2 linked regions of the Marinobacterium aestuarii genome follow. The protein of the gene in region 2 interacts with the protein of the main gene of each other region in a pairwise test. Links are inferred from orthologs where the notes say so. Each region holds a gene or a part of one and is shown on either strand. Other genes may lie near its edges.

Region 1 (3,151 bases), 4.4 Mb from region 2 along the record:
GCCCTGTCGAGCAGCGGATAACCGGACGATTGCAGCACCTGTGCCGCCGTTACCCGTCCCTGGGTATCCAGATCCAGCCGCAGCAGCACCTCCCCCTCCTGGTCGCGACGCCGTGCCAGTGGCGGATACGCCGGCGGCTGGGGCGGGCTGCGCCAGCTGGCCTGTTGCTGCTCGATCGGTCCATCTGCCTCCTGGGCGCCGGCCAGCGCCGGCGCCACAACTGATGCAGAAGCCGCAGAGGCCGCGCCGCCAGCATCAGCCACCATTGAGTCCGCTATCGGTGCAGGCACAGGATCCGGAAAAGGATCCGGCTCGGGCTGACGCTCGGGTTCAGGTTCGGATACGGGTGGCTGTGGCTGTGGCTGTGGCTGTGGCTGTGGCTGTGGCTGTGGCTGTGGCTGTGGCTGTGGCTGTGCAGTATTTTTGACGGGAGCGGCAGTGCTCGCAAGCGCTCTTGCTGACTCTATTGCAGGCGCAGGTTCTGGCGTTGGCGCTGGCTGCAGCGGCATATCTTCAGGCGCCGGAGCCACTACCGCGTCCGGGGCTGGCGCCGCCATCTGTATCTGAATATGTGACTCGCCGGCAGTACGCCCCCTGGTTGCGCCCGCACTGGGGCCGTCCCCCGACGCCAGCCAGGAGGCGGCCAGCAGAAGGTGTGCCGCGCCCGAGAGCAGCAGCATCAGCAACAAGGGGCTCAGTGTCTTGCGGGGTATCGGGCCTTGCACGCAGGTTCCGGCTCTCTTAGCATTCGTGGATGCGCATTATAGAGGCCGACCGCCCCACTGTGGGTGAAGAGGCCTCAAGTCTGCGTTATCCCCGCTCACTTTGGATTCAATATGACTGTCCTTTGCAACATCAGCGAGATTCCGGCCCAGAGTGCCCGCGGCTTTACCCTGGATGGCCGCGCACTGGTTGCCGTACACCATAACGGTCGTTTTTTCGTCTACGAGAACCGCTGCCCCCATCGAGGTGTCGAGCTCGAATGGCAGCCCGACCAGTTTTTCGACTTTGAAGGCAACTATATTCAGTGCGCCACCCACGGTGCCCTGTTCAAGATAGACACCGGCGAATGTATCGCCGGCCCCTGCAACGGTCAGGCGCTCAACCAGGTGGCATTCAGTCAGATAGACTGCCAGATAGTGCTGCTCTAGAGCACGATCTCAAGCCGGCGACTCAGCACCAGCTCATCAGGTGTCGGCATGGCGCCATAAGCTAACAGCTCCACGCCGCCATCACGCGCCTCACGCAATAACCGCCCGTAGGCCGGATCTATCGCATCGGCAGGCCGTACCCGCTCGATACCGCCGTGGGGCACACAGAACAGCAGCACCGCCCGCACACCCTGGCGGGCCAGCAGCATCAGTTCTCGCAGATGCTTTTGCCCGCGCAGCGTCACCGCATCGGGAAAACTGCCCCAGCCATCCGCTTCGAGCAGGGTCACGTTCTTGACCTCAATCCAGGCATCGGCAACGGCGCCCTCACTGAGCACCAGATCAATGCGGCTGCGCTCTTCGCCATAGGGCACTTCCTGGCGAATACTGCGATAGCCGGCCAGCTCCTCAATCCGGCCCTGCTCAATGGCTTCGCGCACCAGCGCATTGGCACGCCCGGTATTGATTGAGGCCAGATGACGCCCTTCCACCTCCACCAGCTCCCAGCCAAGCGGATATTTACGTTTGGGGTTGCCGGAATCCAGCAGCCAGACCCGACTGCCAGGCTCGGCACAGTTGCGCATGGAACCGGTATTGGGGCAGTGCACCGTGACGCAGCGCCCATCCGACAACTCAACGTCGGCCAGAAAACGCTTGTAGCGGCGCAGCAGGCGCCCTTCTATCAGATCGGTCAGCTGCATCAGCGGGCCAGCCGCCGGCGCAGACGCTCCAGCCCGAGTTCAATGCGTTCAAGACTGGTGGTATAGGAAAAACGGATAAAGTCATTGGCCCGGTACTGACCAAAATCCAGCCCCGGCGTCACGGCCAGATACTCGGATTCAAGCAGGTCCCAGCAGAACTCGAAGGCATTGTCGGTCAGATGACTGACATCGGCGTACACGTAAAAAGCCCCCTCGGGCGCTACCGGCACGCCCAGCCCCAGCTCGCGCAAACCACAGACAAGGCGATCACGCCGGGCGCCAAATTCATGCCGACGGGCTTCCAGAATAGCCAGGGTTTCGGGCTTGAAGGCCGCCAGAGCCGCATGCTGCGATACCGTCGAGGGCGAGATGTAGAGGTTTTGCGCCAGCTTCTCCAGCTCCGGCACCGCCTGCTCCGGTGCGACTATCCAGCCGAGTCGCCAGCCAGTCATGCCAAAGTATTTCGAGAAACTGTTAATCACGAAAGCATCGGGCTCCACCTGCAATACCGTCGGCGCATCGAAACCATAGGTCAGACCGTGGTACAGCTCATCCACCACCAGGTGACCACCCTGCTGCCGTACCACCTCGGCCAGCGCCGCCAGCTCGGCGGCATTCAGCACCGACCCCGTCGGATTGGCCGGCGATGCCAGCAGTACACCGGCGGTCTCGCTGTGCCAGTGCTGCCTGACCTGCGCCGGCGTAAGCTGGAAGTTGCAATCGGCATCCACCGGAATGAGCTGGGCTCGGGCCTCGATCAGGCGCAGAAACTGCCGGTTACAGGGGTAACCCGGGTCACTCATCATGAATGTCTGGCCGGGGTTGGCCAGCAGCGCAAACACCATCAGCAGGGCACCGGAGGCTCCCGCGGTAACAATGATCCGCTGCGGCGCTATATCCAGGCCGTAGCGCTGCTGATAAAAGCCGGCGATCGCCTCGCGCAGCTCAGGAATGCCTGTTGCCGGCGTGTACTGGGTGTGCCCCTGCTCGATTGCCACTCGAGCTGCCTGGGCTATAGGTGCGGCGGTCGGAAAGTCAGGTTCCCCCACCTCCATATGCACCACATCATGCCCCAGGGTTTCCAGTTCGCGGGCACGTTTGAGCAAATCCATCACCTTGAAGGATTCGATATCACCAACCCGGTCACTCCAGCGCGCTGTCATCGGCGTCTGCTCCTCGGCCTAAAAGCGCGGGATTATACCGCCACGAGCGCCCTGTGGCGCTAGCGCGACTGCACTGGCTAATTTGGTTATAAAGGCTAGCCTATTGAAAAGGGTTCTGGTAACTTCGTCGCCTTCC
Region 2 (15,659 bases):
AGTACTTCTCGGAATAGATCGGGTAGTTTTCCGGAAACTGGCGAATAATCGCCCGCGCCAGTATAGCCAGATCGCGCGCCGTGGACATATGCTGATCCGCAGGCAGCCCGGTGGCATTGCGGAAATAGGTGTTCTTCATGCCCAGCAGGCCTGCATGCTGGTTCATCAGGTCGGCAAAGGCCGACTCGCTGCCGGCGATGTGCTCCGCCACGGCAACCGAGGCATCGTTGCCCGACTGAATAATGATGCCCTGCAGCAGGTCAATCAGCTTCACCTGGGTACCTTCACGCACGAACATGCGCGAACCTTCGGTACGCCAGGCCTTTTCGCTGATCAGCACCATATCATCCTTGGAGATGTTGCCCTTGGCCAGCTCGTACTCGACGATATAGGCGGTCATCATCTTGGTCAGGCTGGCGGGGGCAAACTGCTCGTCTTCCTTGTCGGAGAGCAGAATCTCGCCGGTTTCGGCATCCATCACCAGATAGGAGGTAGCCGCAATCTGGGGCGACGCCGGAATCAGCTCGGCCGGCGACAGTGTCGGGGTCGCATTGAGCGTCGGGGTTGCGTTCAGGGTAGGCGTTTCAGCCTGTACGGGGCCAGCGACAAGAAGTGAACAGAGGAAAAAGCCGCATAGTCGGGTGTATATCGGTCGTTGAGCCATGATTCTCGTTATCAGTCTGCGGAAAATTGGGTGCAGGGTAGACGTCTTGGAAGACTAAAAGTTCTACTCTACTCAGGCGATAGGGGTAAGTCCACCGGACGGGCGGCGGTGTAACCGGCATCGGCCAGCTGGCGCATCAGGCGCGCTTCGGTTTCGCTGTCAGGCACGGGCCCCAGCTGCACCCGGTACAGGGTGCGGCCTTCCTGGGTCACGGGTGACACCCGCAGGTTCAAACCCGCAGACAACTGCCCAATATTCTGCTCGATGCGCTCGATGGCCGCACGGTCCGAGAAGGCTCCCACCTGCAGATAGCGCCCGGGTCCTGGAGCCACTTTTTTCCCGGCTGTCAGGGCGGGGGCCGCAGCGAGCATCGCGCGCGGATCCAGCACTTCGAGCGAGACACGGGCCGTGCCCTCGCCCATCATGTCCAACCGCGACGCCGCCGCGTAGGACAGGTCAATCACCCGTCCTGCATGGAAGGGACCGCGGTCATTCACCCGCACCACGACCTGGCGGCCGTTATCAACATTGGTCACCCGCACATAGCTCGGCAGCGGCAGCGACTTGTGCGCTGCCGTCATACTGAACATGTCGTAGACTTCGCCGTTGGAGGTTTCGTAACCGTGGAACTTGCGACCGTACCAGGAGGCGGTGCCCTGCTCCTTGTAGCCCCGCGCTTCCTCGATGATATGGTAACGCTGCCCCAACACCTCGTAAGGACTGCGATTCCCCCTCAGGCTTTTGGGCTCCAGCCGCGGCACTGCATCGGGCACCTTGGACACATCCACCATTTCCAGCGGCGCCTTGTCGTGCTTCATGGCATAGCGACCGGCATTGGCTTCGGGTACGGGGGTCCCGCCGGTACTGTCTTCGGTCTGTTTTACCGTAGACGAACAACCGGCCAGCAGCGCTAGCACTACTACCAGAGACAGGCGTACTTGTGTGAAACTCACCCCTGCTTGCTCCCCCGGTAGGCCGCACCGATCATCTGGCTGAGCTCATGCACCGCCATGCCATAGAGCCGGCTGTGGTTGTAACGGGTGATGACGTAGAAGTTATGCAGACCAAAGCGATATTCGTCACCTTCGGCCATCTCCAGCTGCATCAGGGTCGCCTTCTGTGTCTGATCCAGGTCCTTGCGGGTGCTGATGCCGCGCTCGGCCCACTGCGCCAGGGTAAGGTCCGGCTTGAGATCGGCATTGAACCAGCTGCTGTCTGCGGTGCCATTGATCACCACATTGCTGGTCACAGGCTCACCCTTTTTCCAGCCGTGGCGGGCGAAGTAGTTGGCAACGCTGCCGATGGCATCCACCGGATTGCTCCAGATATCACGCTTGTTGTCGCCATCGAAGTCCACCGCATAGGCGCGAAAGCTCGACGGGATAAACTGACCGTAACCCATGGCGCCGGCGTAGGAGCCCTTGAGTGACAGCGGATCAACCTTTTCTTCCTGCACCAGCTGCACGTATTCCTTCAGTTCGCCGCGGAAGAAGGCGCCGCGCTTGGGATAGTCAAACCCCAGCGTCGCCAGCGCATCGATCACGCGGTAACTGCCGGTAATACGGCCGTAGCGGGTTTCAACGCCGATAATGGCGACGATCACCTCAGCCGGCACACCGAACTGCTGCTCGGCCCGGGCCAGGGTATCGGCGTGCTCGCGCCAGAACTGAAGGCCCTGGTCGATACGTTTCTGTTCAATAAAGATCTTGCGGTACTCGCCCCAGGTGAGGCGCTTTTCCGCCGGGCGCGACATGGCCTTGAGAATAGACTCCTGGCGCTGCGCCTGATCGAGCAGGCTGACCAGGTAGGCGCGATCCACTCCTTCGGCCACCATCTCGTCGATCAGCCCCAGCGCCTCGGGATGCTGCGAATAGCCCTTGCCGGCAGCGGCCGCCGTCACCGGTGTCGGGGCTGCGTCCTTGCTGACATGACCAACCGCTGTTGAAGCACAGCCGGTTTGCAATACCAGCGCCAGTGTAACCAAAGCGGGAACCAAAACTTTTTGCATACTAAATCCCTGTTTAACGACGCAGCATCTGCCGATGGGTATGAACCGACATCATAATGCCGAACCCTGCCATCAGCGTCACAATAGAGGTACCGCCATAACTGATCAAGGGCAGCGGCACACCAACCACCGGCAAGAGTCCGCTGACCATGCCGATGTTTACAAATACATACACAAAGAACGTCAGAATAATGCTGCCCGCCACCAGACGGCCAAAGCTGTCCGGCGCCCGGCTGGCGATGATCAGGCCGCGGCCGATCACCAGCAGATACAGGAACAGCAGAATCAGCACACCGATCAGCCCCATTTCCTCGGCAATGACCGCGATAATGAAGTCGGTGTGGGACTCGGGCAGAAAGTCCAGCTGCGACTGGGTGCCGGCCATATAGCCCTTGCCCCAAACCCCGCCCGAACCTATGGCGGTCTTGGACTGGATAATATTCCAGCCACTGCCCAGCGGATCGCTCTCGGGGTCAAGGAAAGTGAGTACCCGCTGACGCTGATAGTCTTTCATCACCATCCAGAGCCCCGGCAACGCAGCCCCGGCCGCCAGCATGGCGGCCAGCACGTAGCGCCAGAGAATGCCCGACAGCAGCAGCACGAAAATGCCGGAGGACGCAATCAGCAGCGAGGTACCCAGGTCCGGCTGTTTCATGATCATGACCGACGGAATGCCCAGCAGCACCAGCGAGACAATAATGTGCAATGGCCGCGGTGGCAACGGCCGGCTCGAAAGATACCAGGCAATCATCAGCGGCAGCACCAGCTTGGTGATTTCCGATGGCTGAAAACGGAATCCCGGCAGTGCCAGCCAGCGCTGCGCACCCTTGGCACCCACCCCGACCAGCAACACCGCCAGCAGCAACAGCACGCTGGCGGCAAAGATCCAGGGCGCCCAGCGCGCCAGATGCCTCGGATTAACCTGAGCCAGCACAACCAGCACCAGCAGACCCGCCCCCATGCGAATCGCCTGCCGGCTGACGTAACCGATGTCCTGCCCGGAGGCGCTATAGAGCACGAAAAGCCCGAAGCCGCACAGCATGAGCAGAAACAGCAGCATCCAGGCATCCAGATGGGTATGGGACCACCAGCCTGGGCGCTTCGCCAGATGCTGGCCGGACTCCGGCATGGTGCGCTGAAAATCACGCAGACTCATGCTAGCTCTCCCAGACCTGCAACAGAGGCCGATTCGATCATCATCGTGATATTTCCACTTCCTGCAGCACTTCTTCCTCCATGGGATCTTCACTGGGATCTATACCCAGCAGCCAGGCATCCATGACCTGACGGGCTATGGGCGCAGCCGTACTGGAGCCGCCACCACCGTTTTCCACCACCACGGCCACGGCGATCTGGGGATCATCCGCCGGCGCAAAGGCGAGGAAGAGCGCATGGTCATGGTTTCGCTCCGACAGTTTGGAGGCATCGTAGCGTTCATCCTTCTTGATACCCACCACCTGGGCAGTACCGGTCTTGCCAGCGATGATATAACCCGCATCCTTGCCGGCCTTGCGCGCGGTACCGCGCTCGCCGTGCATAACATCCACCATGCCCTTGATCACCTGCTGCCAGTAGGCATCGGACTTCAAGGTCACGTCTTCAGGCACGGGTTGAGCGTCATCCAGCGTCGGCATCTTGATGCTGATATCACCTTTTTCACCCTGGGTACGCACGCCCTGCAACAGCTTGGGCTGCACCCACTTGCCGCGATTGGCCAGCACCGTGGCGGCCGTCGCCAGCTGCAGCGGCGTGGCGACAAAAAAGCCCTGACCGATGCTCAGGTTGACCGAATCGCCGGGATACCAGGGGCGATTGCGGGCATTGCGTTTCCATTCCTTGGAGGGCAGCACCGCCGGCACCGCTTCGGGCAGATCGAGACTGGTGACAGCGCCAAAGCCAAAGCGACCCAGGTAATCCGACATCTTGTCGATCCCCATGCGGTAGCCGACATCGTAGAACCAGACGTCACAGGACTGGGCCAGCGCCAGATTCAGGTCCACCCGGCCATGGCCGCCGCGCTTCCAGTCGCGGTAGCGACGCCCGCCCTGACTGAGGGTAAAGAAGCCCGGATCCCACACCGTATGACTCGGTGATACGGTGCCTGAATCAAGCGCCGCCAGGGCAATCAGCGGCTTAATGGTCGACGCCGGCGGGTAACCGCCGCGCAGCGCACGGTTGAACAGCGGCAGGTCGGGCGAGTCCCGCAGCGCGCTGTAGTCTGCGGTCGAAATACCGGTGACAAACAGGTTGGGGTCATAGCCCGGTTCGCTCACCAGCGCCAGAATTCCACCCGTTTTGGGATCTATCGCCACCACAGAAGCACGACGGCCATTGATTAGCCGTTCGGTAATCTGTTGCAGACGCAGATCAAGGCTCAGCACCAGATCATCCCCCGGCACCGGATCGACGCGTTCCAGCACGCGCAACACCCGGCCACGGGCATTGGTTTCGACCTTCTGGAAACCCACCTCTCCGTGCAGCTGCGGTTCGTAGAATTTCTCGATACCCAGCTTGCCGATATAGTGCGTGGCGGCGTAGTTATTGGCCTCCACCCGCTGCAACTCGGCCTCGTTGATGCGCCCGACATAGCCCAGTGCATGTACCACAGCCTCACCGTAGGGGTAGTAACGGATCAGATCCGCCTCGACCTGCACACCTGGCAAGCGGTGATAATTGACGGCAATGCGGGCGATTTCCGGTTCGGTAAGCCGAAAGCGTACCGGTACCGTCTCGAACGGACGACGGCGCTGGCGGTAGCGCTTGTCAAAGCGCTCCAGCTCGGACTCGGTAATGGGAATCAGCTCCTTGAGGACTTCCAGCGTGCCCTCAAGGTCCCGCACTTCTTCCTTGAGCACCGTCACGCTGTAACTGGGGCGATTTTCGGCCAGCAAAACGCCATTGCGGTCATAGATCAGACCACGGGTCGGCGCCACCGGCTGCAGATGCACCCGGTTGTCCTCCGACATGGCGGCATAACGGTCGTACTGCACCACCTGGAGAAAGTAGAGCCGGCCTATCAGCACCGCCACCAGCACCACCACCAGCATAAAGGCCAGCATTGCCCGGGCACCAAAGGTGCGGCTTTCCTGGCTGTAATCCTTGAAGCGTTCGAAGGCCATGAAATCGCTATTTGTGGTAGGGGTGACCCTGCAAAATGGTACAGGCGCGGTAGAGCTGCTCTGCCAGCAGCACACGCACCAGCGGATGGGGCAGCGTCAGGGCCGACAGCGACCAGCGCTGCTCAGCCGCTGCACTGCAGCGGGCATCCAGACCGTCCGGACCGCCGATCAGCAAGGATACGTTTCGCCCCCCCATGCGCCAGCCTTCCATGTTCGATGCCAGCTGCTCGGTCGACCAGTTGCGGCCTTCCACCTCCAGCGCCACCACCAGATCTCCTCTGGGGATAGCCGCCAGCATCTGATCACCTTCCTGACGCTTGGCCCGGGCGAGATCCGCGCCCTTGCCCCTATGACCCAGTGGCAACTCCACCAGCTCCAGCGTCAGATCCGCCGGCAGACGCTTGGCGTACTCATCGTAGCCCTGGGTGACCCAGCCGGGCATCTTGCCGCCAATGGCAATCAGACGTACTTTCATCGCCGTTACTCTGCTGCCTTAGCCGCGTCAAAGCTCCACAGCCGCTCCAGATCATAGAAGCTGCGGGCATCCGGCATCATGACATGGACAACGATATCGCCCAGATCCACCAGCACCCAGTCACCGCCGGTCTGGCCTTCGGTGCCAAGCGGTATCACGCCCGCTGCTTTCGCCGTGTCTATCACGCCCTGGGAAATGGAGTTCACATGGCGATGGGAGGTTCCGCTGGCGACCAGCATGAAGTCGGTCACGCTGGATTTGCCCTGCACATCAAGTAACACGACATCTTTGGCTTTCATATCTTCCAGCGCGGTTTGCGCCAGGGTGACCAGTTGATCAATCCGCATCTTGGGTTAACTATCCTCTTCAATCACGTAAAGTTTGTGTTGTTGCATATAGTGCCAGACGGGGTCTGGACACAGGTAACGGGGTGACAGCCCCTTCGCCACCAACTGGCGAATCTGGGTGGCCGAGATACTCAGCGGCGTCAGTTCGTGCATCAGCACGTGGCCGCAGGGTAACCCCAGCACAGTACCCAGCGAACGGGTTTCGTGGGCACGGAGGAAACGGCGCATCCGTTCATCCGGCTCGTATACATAACCGGGCCGGCACACCACTATGATGTGGCAGTAATCCGGCAGCTGTTCCCAGCCATGCCAGCTGGCCAGCCCAAGGTAGGCATCCATTCCCAGCACCATGCACAGCGGCCGGGCGGGTCCGATCTCGGCCCGCAGCGACTGCAGCGTGAGCAGACTGTAGGACGGTTGGTCCGACAGCACCTCACGCGCATCCACCCGCAGGGCAGGCTCGTGTTCCACCGCCAGGCCTACCATGGCCAGACGCTGTTCCGACGAGCAGCCAGGCTGCTCGCGGTGCACCGGGACCTTCGAGGGGATCAGGCAGACCTGTTCGACTCCCATCCACTGCTGGATCTCCAGCGCGGTGCGCAGGTGGCCATTGTGCACGGGATCGAAGGTGCCGCCCATGAAAACCAGGGCATCCGCAGGGCCGGTAGCGGTCATGTCCGTTTACTGACGGATATGACCATCACCCAGCACCACGTATTTCTGCGACGTCAGGCCTTCAAGGCCGACCGGGCCACGGGCATGAATCTTGTCCGTGGAAATACCAATTTCGGCCCCCAGGCCGTACTCGAAACCATCGGCAAAGCGCGTCGAGGCATTGACCATCACCGAGCTGGAATCCACTTCCCGCAGGAAGCGCCGCGACTTGGTGTAGTTTTCAGTGACGATGGCATCGGTATGGTGGGAGCCATACTGGTTGATATGGCTGATGGCCTCATCCATGCCGTCCAGCACGCGGATCGACAGAATGGGGGCCAGGTATTCGGTGGACCAGTCTTCCTGCGTTGCCGCCAGAATCTGCGGCAGCAGCGCGCGGGTGCGTTCACAGCCGCGCAGCTCGACACCGGCCTGCTCATAGGCGCCGGCCAGCTCCGGCAACACCTTGGCGGCCACACTGCTGTCGACCAGCAGGGTTTCCATGGTATTGCAGGTGCCGTAGCGGTGCGTCTTGGCATTGAGGGCGATATTGATCGCCTTGGAGATATCCGCCTCACTGTCGATAAAGACATGGCAGATACCGTCCAGATGCTTGATCACCGGTACCCGGGCATCACGGCTGACCCGCTCGATCAGGCCCTTGCCACCGCGGGGTACTATAACGTCGACGTACTCCGGCATGGTGATCAACTGACCCACGGCGGCACGGTCGGTGGTCTCGACCACCTGCACGGCGGTCTGCGGCAGCCCGGCGCGCTTGAGGCCCGCGGCAATGCAGGCCGCAATCGCCTGGTTGGAATGAATCGATTCCGAGCCACCGCGCAAAATGGCGGCATTGCCGGACTTCAGGCACAGACTCGCCGCCTCGACCGTCACATTGGGACGCGACTCATAGATGATGCCGATCACGCCCAGGGGCACGCGCATCTTGCCGACCTGGATACCGCTGGGGCGATAATTCATATCGGTGATACCGCCAATGGGATCCGCCAGTGTCGCCACCTGACGCAACCCCTCGACCATGGTATCGATACGTGCCGGTGTCAGCTCCAGGCGGTCAAGCATGGCTGCATCCAGGCCATTGGCCCGGGCGCTTTCCAGATCCTGCTGATTCGCGCTCGCCAGAGTATCGCGTCCTGCCTCGATGGCCTCGGCCATGTACAGCAACGCCCTGTTCTTGATGCCGGTTTCAGCACGTGCCATCAGCCGCGACGCCTCGCGTGCACGCTGACCCAGCTCGATCATGTATGCCTCTACGTTCATGCCCTGCCCTTAACTCCGGTCGTTAACCTGCGCATTATACCGTCCGGAACCCGGATCTTGCATGAAGGATTTCACTTTTGCTGCAAGCGCCGAAAGCGACACCCAAACCGATACACCAACAGGCCACTGCAACCGGTGTTTTAAATGACCTTTGAGTGCGCTGCAACATGCAGCCCGGCAGCACTGTGCCGGCCCCGGTTGAGCTGTTATGATCGGTTTCGTCCAATTTCCACGCGCCTCTGGATAACCCAGCACACTATGTCCGCAGTCCAGCCCCATATCACCTCTATTCCGTCCCCGTTGCGTCGTCGCCTGCTGCTGCAACTGGCCATGATCCTGACCTGTGGCCTGCTGCTCAGCAGCGGCTATCTCTGGTTCAGCGCCAGCAAGGATGCCCAGGCACAAACGCTGGCATCCGGCGGCAAGCTGATGCGCCAGTCCGCCGTACTGCTGCAACCGCTGCTGCTGGCCGACGACCGCGTCAGCCTGAACTACCTGATCAACGAGCTGGGCGACCAGCCCGAAGTGCGCGGCATCGCACTCTATAACCAGACCAACGAGCTGGTCGCCCGCAGCGGTGAAGCCGAAGGACCGCTGGAACGCGAGCTGATGCTGGAACGCGAGCAGCAGCCCCTGGGCCGCATGCTGTTCTGGCTCGATCCGGCCCCCGCCCGGGAGCAACGCCTGGGGCAGCTGACCCTGGTGGCCATGCTCTGGCTCGGCAGCGCCCTGGTGGCCCTGCTGACCCTGGCCATGACGCTGAACCCCCGCCCTCCACGGGAATCCAGTGATGCCGAACAATACGATGAAATTCTGGCAGATGCCGAGCTGGAAGAGGAGGCAGGCACAGCGCGGGATACGGAACCGATGAGCGGGCTAAACCCAGCGACCTTCCCGGCGGAAGGTTCGGCTGAGGCAAAGCTGCAACAGGACAATGCCGAGACTGAGGATGATAACCGGCGTTACGACTTCCCGGCCGAAGATGCAGACGCATCGGCCGCAGCCGATGAGGATTATCAGCCCCTCAACGACACCGACGACTTTGGCCAGAATAGTGATCAATACGACGATCAGGACGACGCTTCAAACAAACGCCGACAGCCTGAGCGGGAAGAGTCCGGCTTCGAGGGACTGCTGGATCTGCTGCGGCCGGTGAAGGAACGCCTGATGCCCCGTTTCATGCCTTCGGCGCCGCAGCCGGATGAATCCGAACGTCCCCAGGAACCCCGTTTTATCGACGAGGATCTGGAGTTTGACGACGATGAATCGGCTGCCGCCGAACCCGAGCGCCCGAGCGCGCCCAATCCACTGCGCGAACGCGCCGAGACTCAACTGGGTCTGTACAGCTTTGAGCACGAACTGGAACTTAGACTGGCGCCGGATGAAGCCAGCTATCTGCTGCTGATCGATGCCGCCAGTGGCCATGCCGAGTATGTCGATGAAGACGAACGCACCGAGCTGCTGACCCACTACCGCCAGTTCGCCCATCAGATCGCCGCCATTTACAGTGGCGACATCGAACCCCAGGACAACGGCGACGTGCGCATCTGGTTCCGCCAGCCCACCGACGACGACGCCCACGGCGCCAATGCGCTCTGTGCCGCCAAGCTGTTCACCCTGCTGTACCGGGCCTTTAACCAGGGCCGTATTCGTGGTTTCCAGCCGGTACTGAACCTGCATATAGCACTGGTCCGCGGTAACTGCCTGAAACCCGCACTGATGCTGGAAGAAGTCCAGTTCCTGACTCGCAGCACCCAGAGCAACGAACTGATCAGCCACACGGCGCTGACCGAAGTACCGGACCTGAAGGACAATCTGCTGGAGCACGCCGATGTCAGGCGCGAGGACGAAGACAAGGTGCTGATCCATCGCCTGAGCGAGGATTACGAGGAGCTGCTGCAGCGCCAGGCCAGCCACCTGATCAGCAAGACCGGCTGATCTCAGCCGGACGCACCCCAGGCCAGACAGCAAAAAGGCGCTGACGACACAGAGGTCGCCAGCGCCTTTATCGTATGTCAGGGCGCGTGCAGCCGCTGCCCTCTACTCGTCTCCCTCCACTTCCAGACGATCAACCCGCTGATAACCCCGTGGCAGCTTGTTGCCGCGCCGGCCACGCTCACCACGATAGTGATCGATCTCCGCCGGCTTGAGCTTGAGGTGCTGCCGCCCGGCGTGCACCACCAGCGCCCGGTCCGGATCCAGCGTGATCAGTGCGGTCAGATACTCTTCCCGCGCCTTGGCCCGCGCCCCCGGAATATTGATGATCTTGTTGCCCTTGCCCCGCGCCAGCTCCGGCAGATCCGCCACCGGGAAGACCAGCAGCCGGCCTTCATTGGTGACCGCCGCCAGCAGATCCCGTGCTGCATCCTTCACCAGAATAGGCATCAGGGTCAGGCTCGCCTCCGGCAGTGTCAGCGCCGCCTTGCCGTTCTTGGTTTTGCTGCTCAGATCAGACACCTTGGCGACAAAACCATAGCCCGCATCCGAGGCCAACAGCACCCTATCGTTATCTTGCCCCGAGAACATGCCTTCAATGGTCGCCCCCTTGGGCAGCGACAGCTGGCTGGTCACAGGCTCACCCTGTCCCCGCGCCGACGGCAGCGTATGGGTATCCAGGGTATAGCTGCGCCCGGTTGAGTCGAGCAGCAGGGTCGGCTGATTCATGCGCCCGGCACAGGCCAGCTTGAAACTGTCACCGGATTTGTAACTCAGGCCTTCGGCATCGATATCGTGCCCCTTGGCGGCACGAATCCAGCCCTGTTTGGAAATCACTACCGTCACCGGATCGGCGCTGAGCAGATCCTTCTCGCTGAAGGCCTGGGCTTCGTTGCGCTGCACTATGGGCGAGCGGCGGTCATCACCGTACGTCTTGGCATCGTCCTTCAATTCATCCTTGATGAGCTTGCGCAGGCGCGAATCTGAACCCAGGATTTCCTCGATACGCTTGCGCTCGGCCTCCAGCTCGTCCTGCTCGGCACGGATTTTGAACTCTTCGAGCTTGGCCAGGTGGCGCAGCTTGAGCTCCAGAATCGCTTCGGCCTGGCGCTCGCTGATATTGAAGCGCCGGATCATTTCGGCCTTGGGCTCCTCCTCGTAGCGGATAATGGCGATCACCTCGTCGATATTGAGGTACGCAATCATCAGGCCTTCGAGCAGGTGCAGCCGGTCCAGCACCTTATCCAGGCGATACTGCAGGCGGCGGCGTACCACCTGGGTACGCCAGCTGAGCCACTCGGTCAGGATCTGACGCAGATCCTTCACCTGGGGCCGGCCATCGATACCTATCATGTTGAGGTTAACGCGGTAGCTGCGTTCCAGATCAGTGGAGGCAAACAGATGTGCCATCAACTGGTCGATATCAACGCGGTTGGAGCGCGGAATAATCACCAGCCGGGTGGGGTTTTCGTGATCGGACTCATCCCGCAGATCCGCCACCATTGGCAGTTTCTTGGCCTGCATCTGGGCCGCGATCTGCTCCAGAATCTTGTTGCCTGAAACCTGATGCGGCAGCGCCGTGATCACAATTTCACCCTGTTCACGGATATAGACCGCACGCATACGTACCGAACCGCGACCGGTTTCGTAGAGCTTGCGCAGCTCATGGGCCGGGGTGATGATTTCGGCGTCCGTGGGCATGTCCGGCCCGGGAATGAATTCGCACAGCGACTGCACATCCGCCGAAGGATGGTCCAGCAGATGCAGGCAGGCACTGGTCACTTCACGCAGGTTGTGCGGCGGTATATCCGTCGCCATGCCCACGGCAATGCCGGTGGTGCCGTTGAGCAGCACGTTGGGCAGGCGCGCCGGCAGTACCGCCGGCTCCTGCAGGGTGGCATCAAAGTTGGGCAGCCAGTCAACCGTACCCTGGCCCAGCTCGCGCAGCAGCAGCTCGGCATAGGGCGCCAGGCGCGACTCTGTATAGCGCATGGCGGCAAAGGACTTGGGATCATCCGGCGAGCCCCAGTTGCCCTGGCCATCAACCAGCGGATAGCGGTAGCTGAACGGCTGCGCCATCAGCACCATGGCTTCGTAGCAGGCCGAATCGCCGTGGGGGTGGAACTTGCCCAGCACGTCACCGACGGTACGGGCCGATTTCTTGTACTTGGCCGTGGCCTTGAGGCCCAGTTCCGACATGGCATAGACGATGCGGCGCTGCACCGGTTTCATGCCATCGCCAATATGCGGCAGCGCACGGTCGAGAATGACGTACATGGAATAGTCCAGGTAGGCCTTCTCGCTGAAATTCTTTAACGACAGCCGTTCGACGCCGTTTTCAAACGTGGTTTCTGTACTCATTTTAAGCTTCCGTCCGGGCACCCGTGCCCGTCATCAGATATCGGCCAGGTTGCCCTTGATCTCGAGCCAGCTCTTGCGATCCGGCGAGCGCTTCTTGGCCAGCAGCATATCCATGGTTTCGTCGGTGTCGTCGCCTTCTTCCGTATCGATAGTGAGCTGCACCAGGCGGCGGGTATCCGGCGCCATGGTGGTCTCACGCAACTGCAGCGGATTCATTTCACCCAGACCCTTGAAGCGCTGTACGCCAATCTTGGCGTTTTTGCGCTCGGCACGAATGCGCTCGATGATGCCGTTCTTCTCGTCCTCGTCCAGGGCGTAGAACACCTCCTTGGCGACGTCGATGCGAAACAGCGGCGGCATGGCCACATGAATATGGCCGGCGGCCACCAGCGGGCGGAAATGACGCGCAAACAGTGCGCACAGCAAAGTAGCTATGTGCAGACCGTCGGAGTCGGCGTCGGCAAGGATGCAGACCTTGCCATAACGCAGACCGGTGAGATTGTCGGAACCGGGTTCAACGCCGATAGCCACGGAGATATCGTGAATCTCCTGCGACCCCAGCACCTCGCCGGAGTCCACTTCCCAGGTATTCAGTATCTTGCCACGCAGCGGCATGATGGCCTGGAATTCGCGGTCCCGTGCCTGCTTGGCCGAGCCCCCGGCCGAGTCGCCCTCCACCAGAAACAGCTCGGATTGCATGGCGTCGCCGCCGGAGCAGTCCGCCAGCTTGCCCGGCAGTGCCGGCCCCTGGGTCACCTTCTTGCGTACCACTTTCTTGTTGGAACGCAGACGGCGCTGGGCATTGCTGATCACCAGCTCCGCCAGCTGTTCGCCCTCTTCCACATGGCGGTTCAGCCACAGGGAAAAAGAATCCTTGATGGCACCGGAAATAAAGGCGGCAATCTTGCGCGACGACAGCCGTTCTTTCGTCTGACCGGCAAACTGTGGATCGCGCATTTTGGCCGAGAGGATATAACAGCAGCGCTCCCACACATCATCTGCGCTGAGCTTGACGCCCCGGGGCAGCAGGTTTCGGAACTCGCAGAACTCGCGCATGGCTTCGAGCAGACCGGTTCGAAAGCCGTTTACATGGGTGCCGCCCTGGGCCGTGGGAATCAGGTTGACGTAGCTTTCGCCCACCATGTCACCACCGTCCACCAGCCACTGCACCGCCCACTCCACCGCGTCTTCTTCACCGGTAAGGCTGCCGCTGAAAGGCTCAGCCGGCAGCGCCTCGAAGACCTGAGTCGAGCCCTTGAGGTAGGCCACCAGGCCATCTTCGTAATACCACTCTTCCTTCTCGGACTTGGCATCACTCTGGTCGACAAAGGTGACCCGCAGCCCCGGGCAGAGCACCGCCTTGGCCCGCAGTACATGCTTGAGACGCGGCACGCTGAATTTCGGGCTGTCGAAGTATTTCGGGTCCGGCGAGAAGCGCAGGCTGGTGCCGGTATTGCGCTTGCCACAGCTGTCGATGACTTCGAGTTCAGACACCTTGTCACCATCGGCAAAGCCGATGCGATAGACATTGCCGTCACGCTTGACCTGCACTTCCAGCAGGCGCGACAGCGCATTGACCACAGACACACCCACGCCGTGCAGGCCGCCGGAAAACTGGTAGTTGTCGTTGTTGAACTTGCCGCCGGAATGCAGCCGCGTGAGGATCAGCTCAACGCCGCTGACTTTCTCTTCGGGGTGGATATCCACCGGCATGCCCCGGCCGTCGTCGCTCACGGTCATGGAGCTGTCCTTGTGCAGCACGACGTCGATCTGTTTGGCGTGGCCGGCCAGCGCCTCATCGACGGAGTTGTCGATCACCTCCTGGGCCAGGTGGTTGGGACGGTCGGTTTCGGTATACATGCCCGGCCGGCGTCTTACCGGATCCAGACCACTGAGGACTTCAATCGCCTCGGCTGTGTATTGTGTCGCCATCGGTTGCGGATTCCTGTCAATGCGATAGCTGGGAGAAGGGTAAAGCTACGGCTTCGGGCAACTCGATGCGCCCGGCCGCAAAGGCGAGAATCGCCGGCAGCAGATCCTCGAAACGGTCAAAACCATGACTGCCTCCGGGCTGCACAAACTGCACGCAGCCCGCATAACGGGCCACCGCCTCGCGATAATCCAGAGTTTCATCTCCCGTCTGCTGCAGCAACAGATAACGTTCCGGCGCATGCAGCTCGGGGCAGACCAGCACCTGCAGCTGGGCCAGATGCTCTGGCGTCAGCTGGTAGTGTTCGTGGGTATAGAGATTTTCGTTGTCGCCCAGCCAGCCGGCCAGCAATACCTGGGGCGCGACGGCCGGGTTCACCAGCACGCAGCGACAATGCGGGTATTTTTCCACCAGCGCGGTGCTGTAAAAGCCCCCCAGTGAACTGCCCACCAGCAGCACGGGCTGCAGCCTGTCGGCCAGCAGTGCTTCGAGCTGCGCCATGGCCTCTGCCGGCCAGTGCGACAGGGCCGGCACGCTGTAGTGCGCCGCCAAACCCTCACCCTCGAGGTAGTCACCCAGGATGCGGGCCTTGATAGACGCGGGGGAACTGTTAAAGCCGTGAACATAGATAAAATGGGTCTGCGTCATCCCCGCTCCTTGCTGATACTACTATGGCGGAACCATACCGGAGGGGCCTAGTTGACGCAATCCGGCAGCTCTACGCGACACAGCCTTGCCTCTATGCGGCCATCATCCTGCAATTCGTAATAACGATACCCGGGACGCGCCAGCGCGCCATCGGTTTCAAGCTGAAAATTTTCACAGCCCGCCTCAAACTGCATCGCGGTGGAGGGCGCAGCAAACAGCTCTATCTGGCCGCGC

The links.
Region 1: the proteins of A8C75_RS02575 (region 2) and sfsA interact in binary tests that used the Escherichia coli proteins (3 or more experiments, as listed by UniProt). The link is inferred for Marinobacterium aestuarii from one-to-one orthologs.

The regions. Positions count from the first base shown.
Region 1 is NZ_CP015839.1:5,036,436-5,039,586, forward strand. Bases 1-2,999 are described here. They hold sfsA (DNA/RNA nuclease SfsA), read right to left. Parts: upstream 1,853-2,999; coding sequence 1,148-1,852; downstream 1-1,147. Other genes in these bases: A8C75_RS23480 (energy transducer TonB), read right to left, coding at 1-725; A8C75_RS22145 (Rieske (2Fe-2S) protein), read left to right, coding at 837-1,151; A8C75_RS22155 (pyridoxal phosphate-dependent aminotransferase), read right to left, coding at 1,852-2,999. Outside these bases: more of A8C75_RS22155, read right to left, coding at 3,000-3,015. UniProt on the Escherichia coli protein: Binds to DNA non-specifically. Could be a regulatory factor involved in maltose metabolism.
Region 2 is NZ_CP015839.1:591,906-607,564, reverse strand. What follows is about bases 6,424-9,278. They hold A8C75_RS02575 (glutamate-5-semialdehyde dehydrogenase), read right to left. Parts: upstream 8,552-9,278; coding sequence 7,295-8,551; downstream 6,424-7,294. Other genes in these bases: A8C75_RS02570 (hypothetical protein), read left to right, coding at 8,810-9,278; nadD (nicotinate-nucleotide adenylyltransferase), read right to left, coding at 6,620-7,288; rsfS (ribosome silencing factor), read right to left, coding at 6,424-6,613. Outside these bases: A8C75_RS02615 (D-alanyl-D-alanine carboxypeptidase family protein), read right to left, coding at 1-664; A8C75_RS02610 (septal ring lytic transglycosylase RlpA family protein), read right to left, coding at 733-1,617; mltB (lytic murein transglycosylase B), read right to left, coding at 1,614-2,672; rod shape-determining protein RodA, read right to left, coding at 2,686-3,828; mrdA (penicillin-binding protein 2), read right to left, coding at 3,869-5,791; 23S rRNA (pseudouridine(1915)-N(3))-methyltransferase RlmH, read right to left, coding at 5,799-6,266; more of rsfS, read right to left, coding at 6,272-6,423; more of A8C75_RS02570, read left to right, coding at 9,279-10,489; parC (DNA topoisomerase IV subunit A), read right to left, coding at 10,592-12,847; parE (DNA topoisomerase IV subunit B), read right to left, coding at 12,881-14,779; A8C75_RS02555 (YqiA/YcfP family alpha/beta fold hydrolase), read right to left, coding at 14,796-15,425; A8C75_RS02550 (metallophosphoesterase), read right to left, coding at 15,473-15,659. UniProt on the Escherichia coli protein: Catalyzes the NADPH-dependent reduction of L-glutamate 5-phosphate into L-glutamate 5-semialdehyde and phosphate. The product spontaneously undergoes cyclization to form 1-pyrroline-5-carboxylate.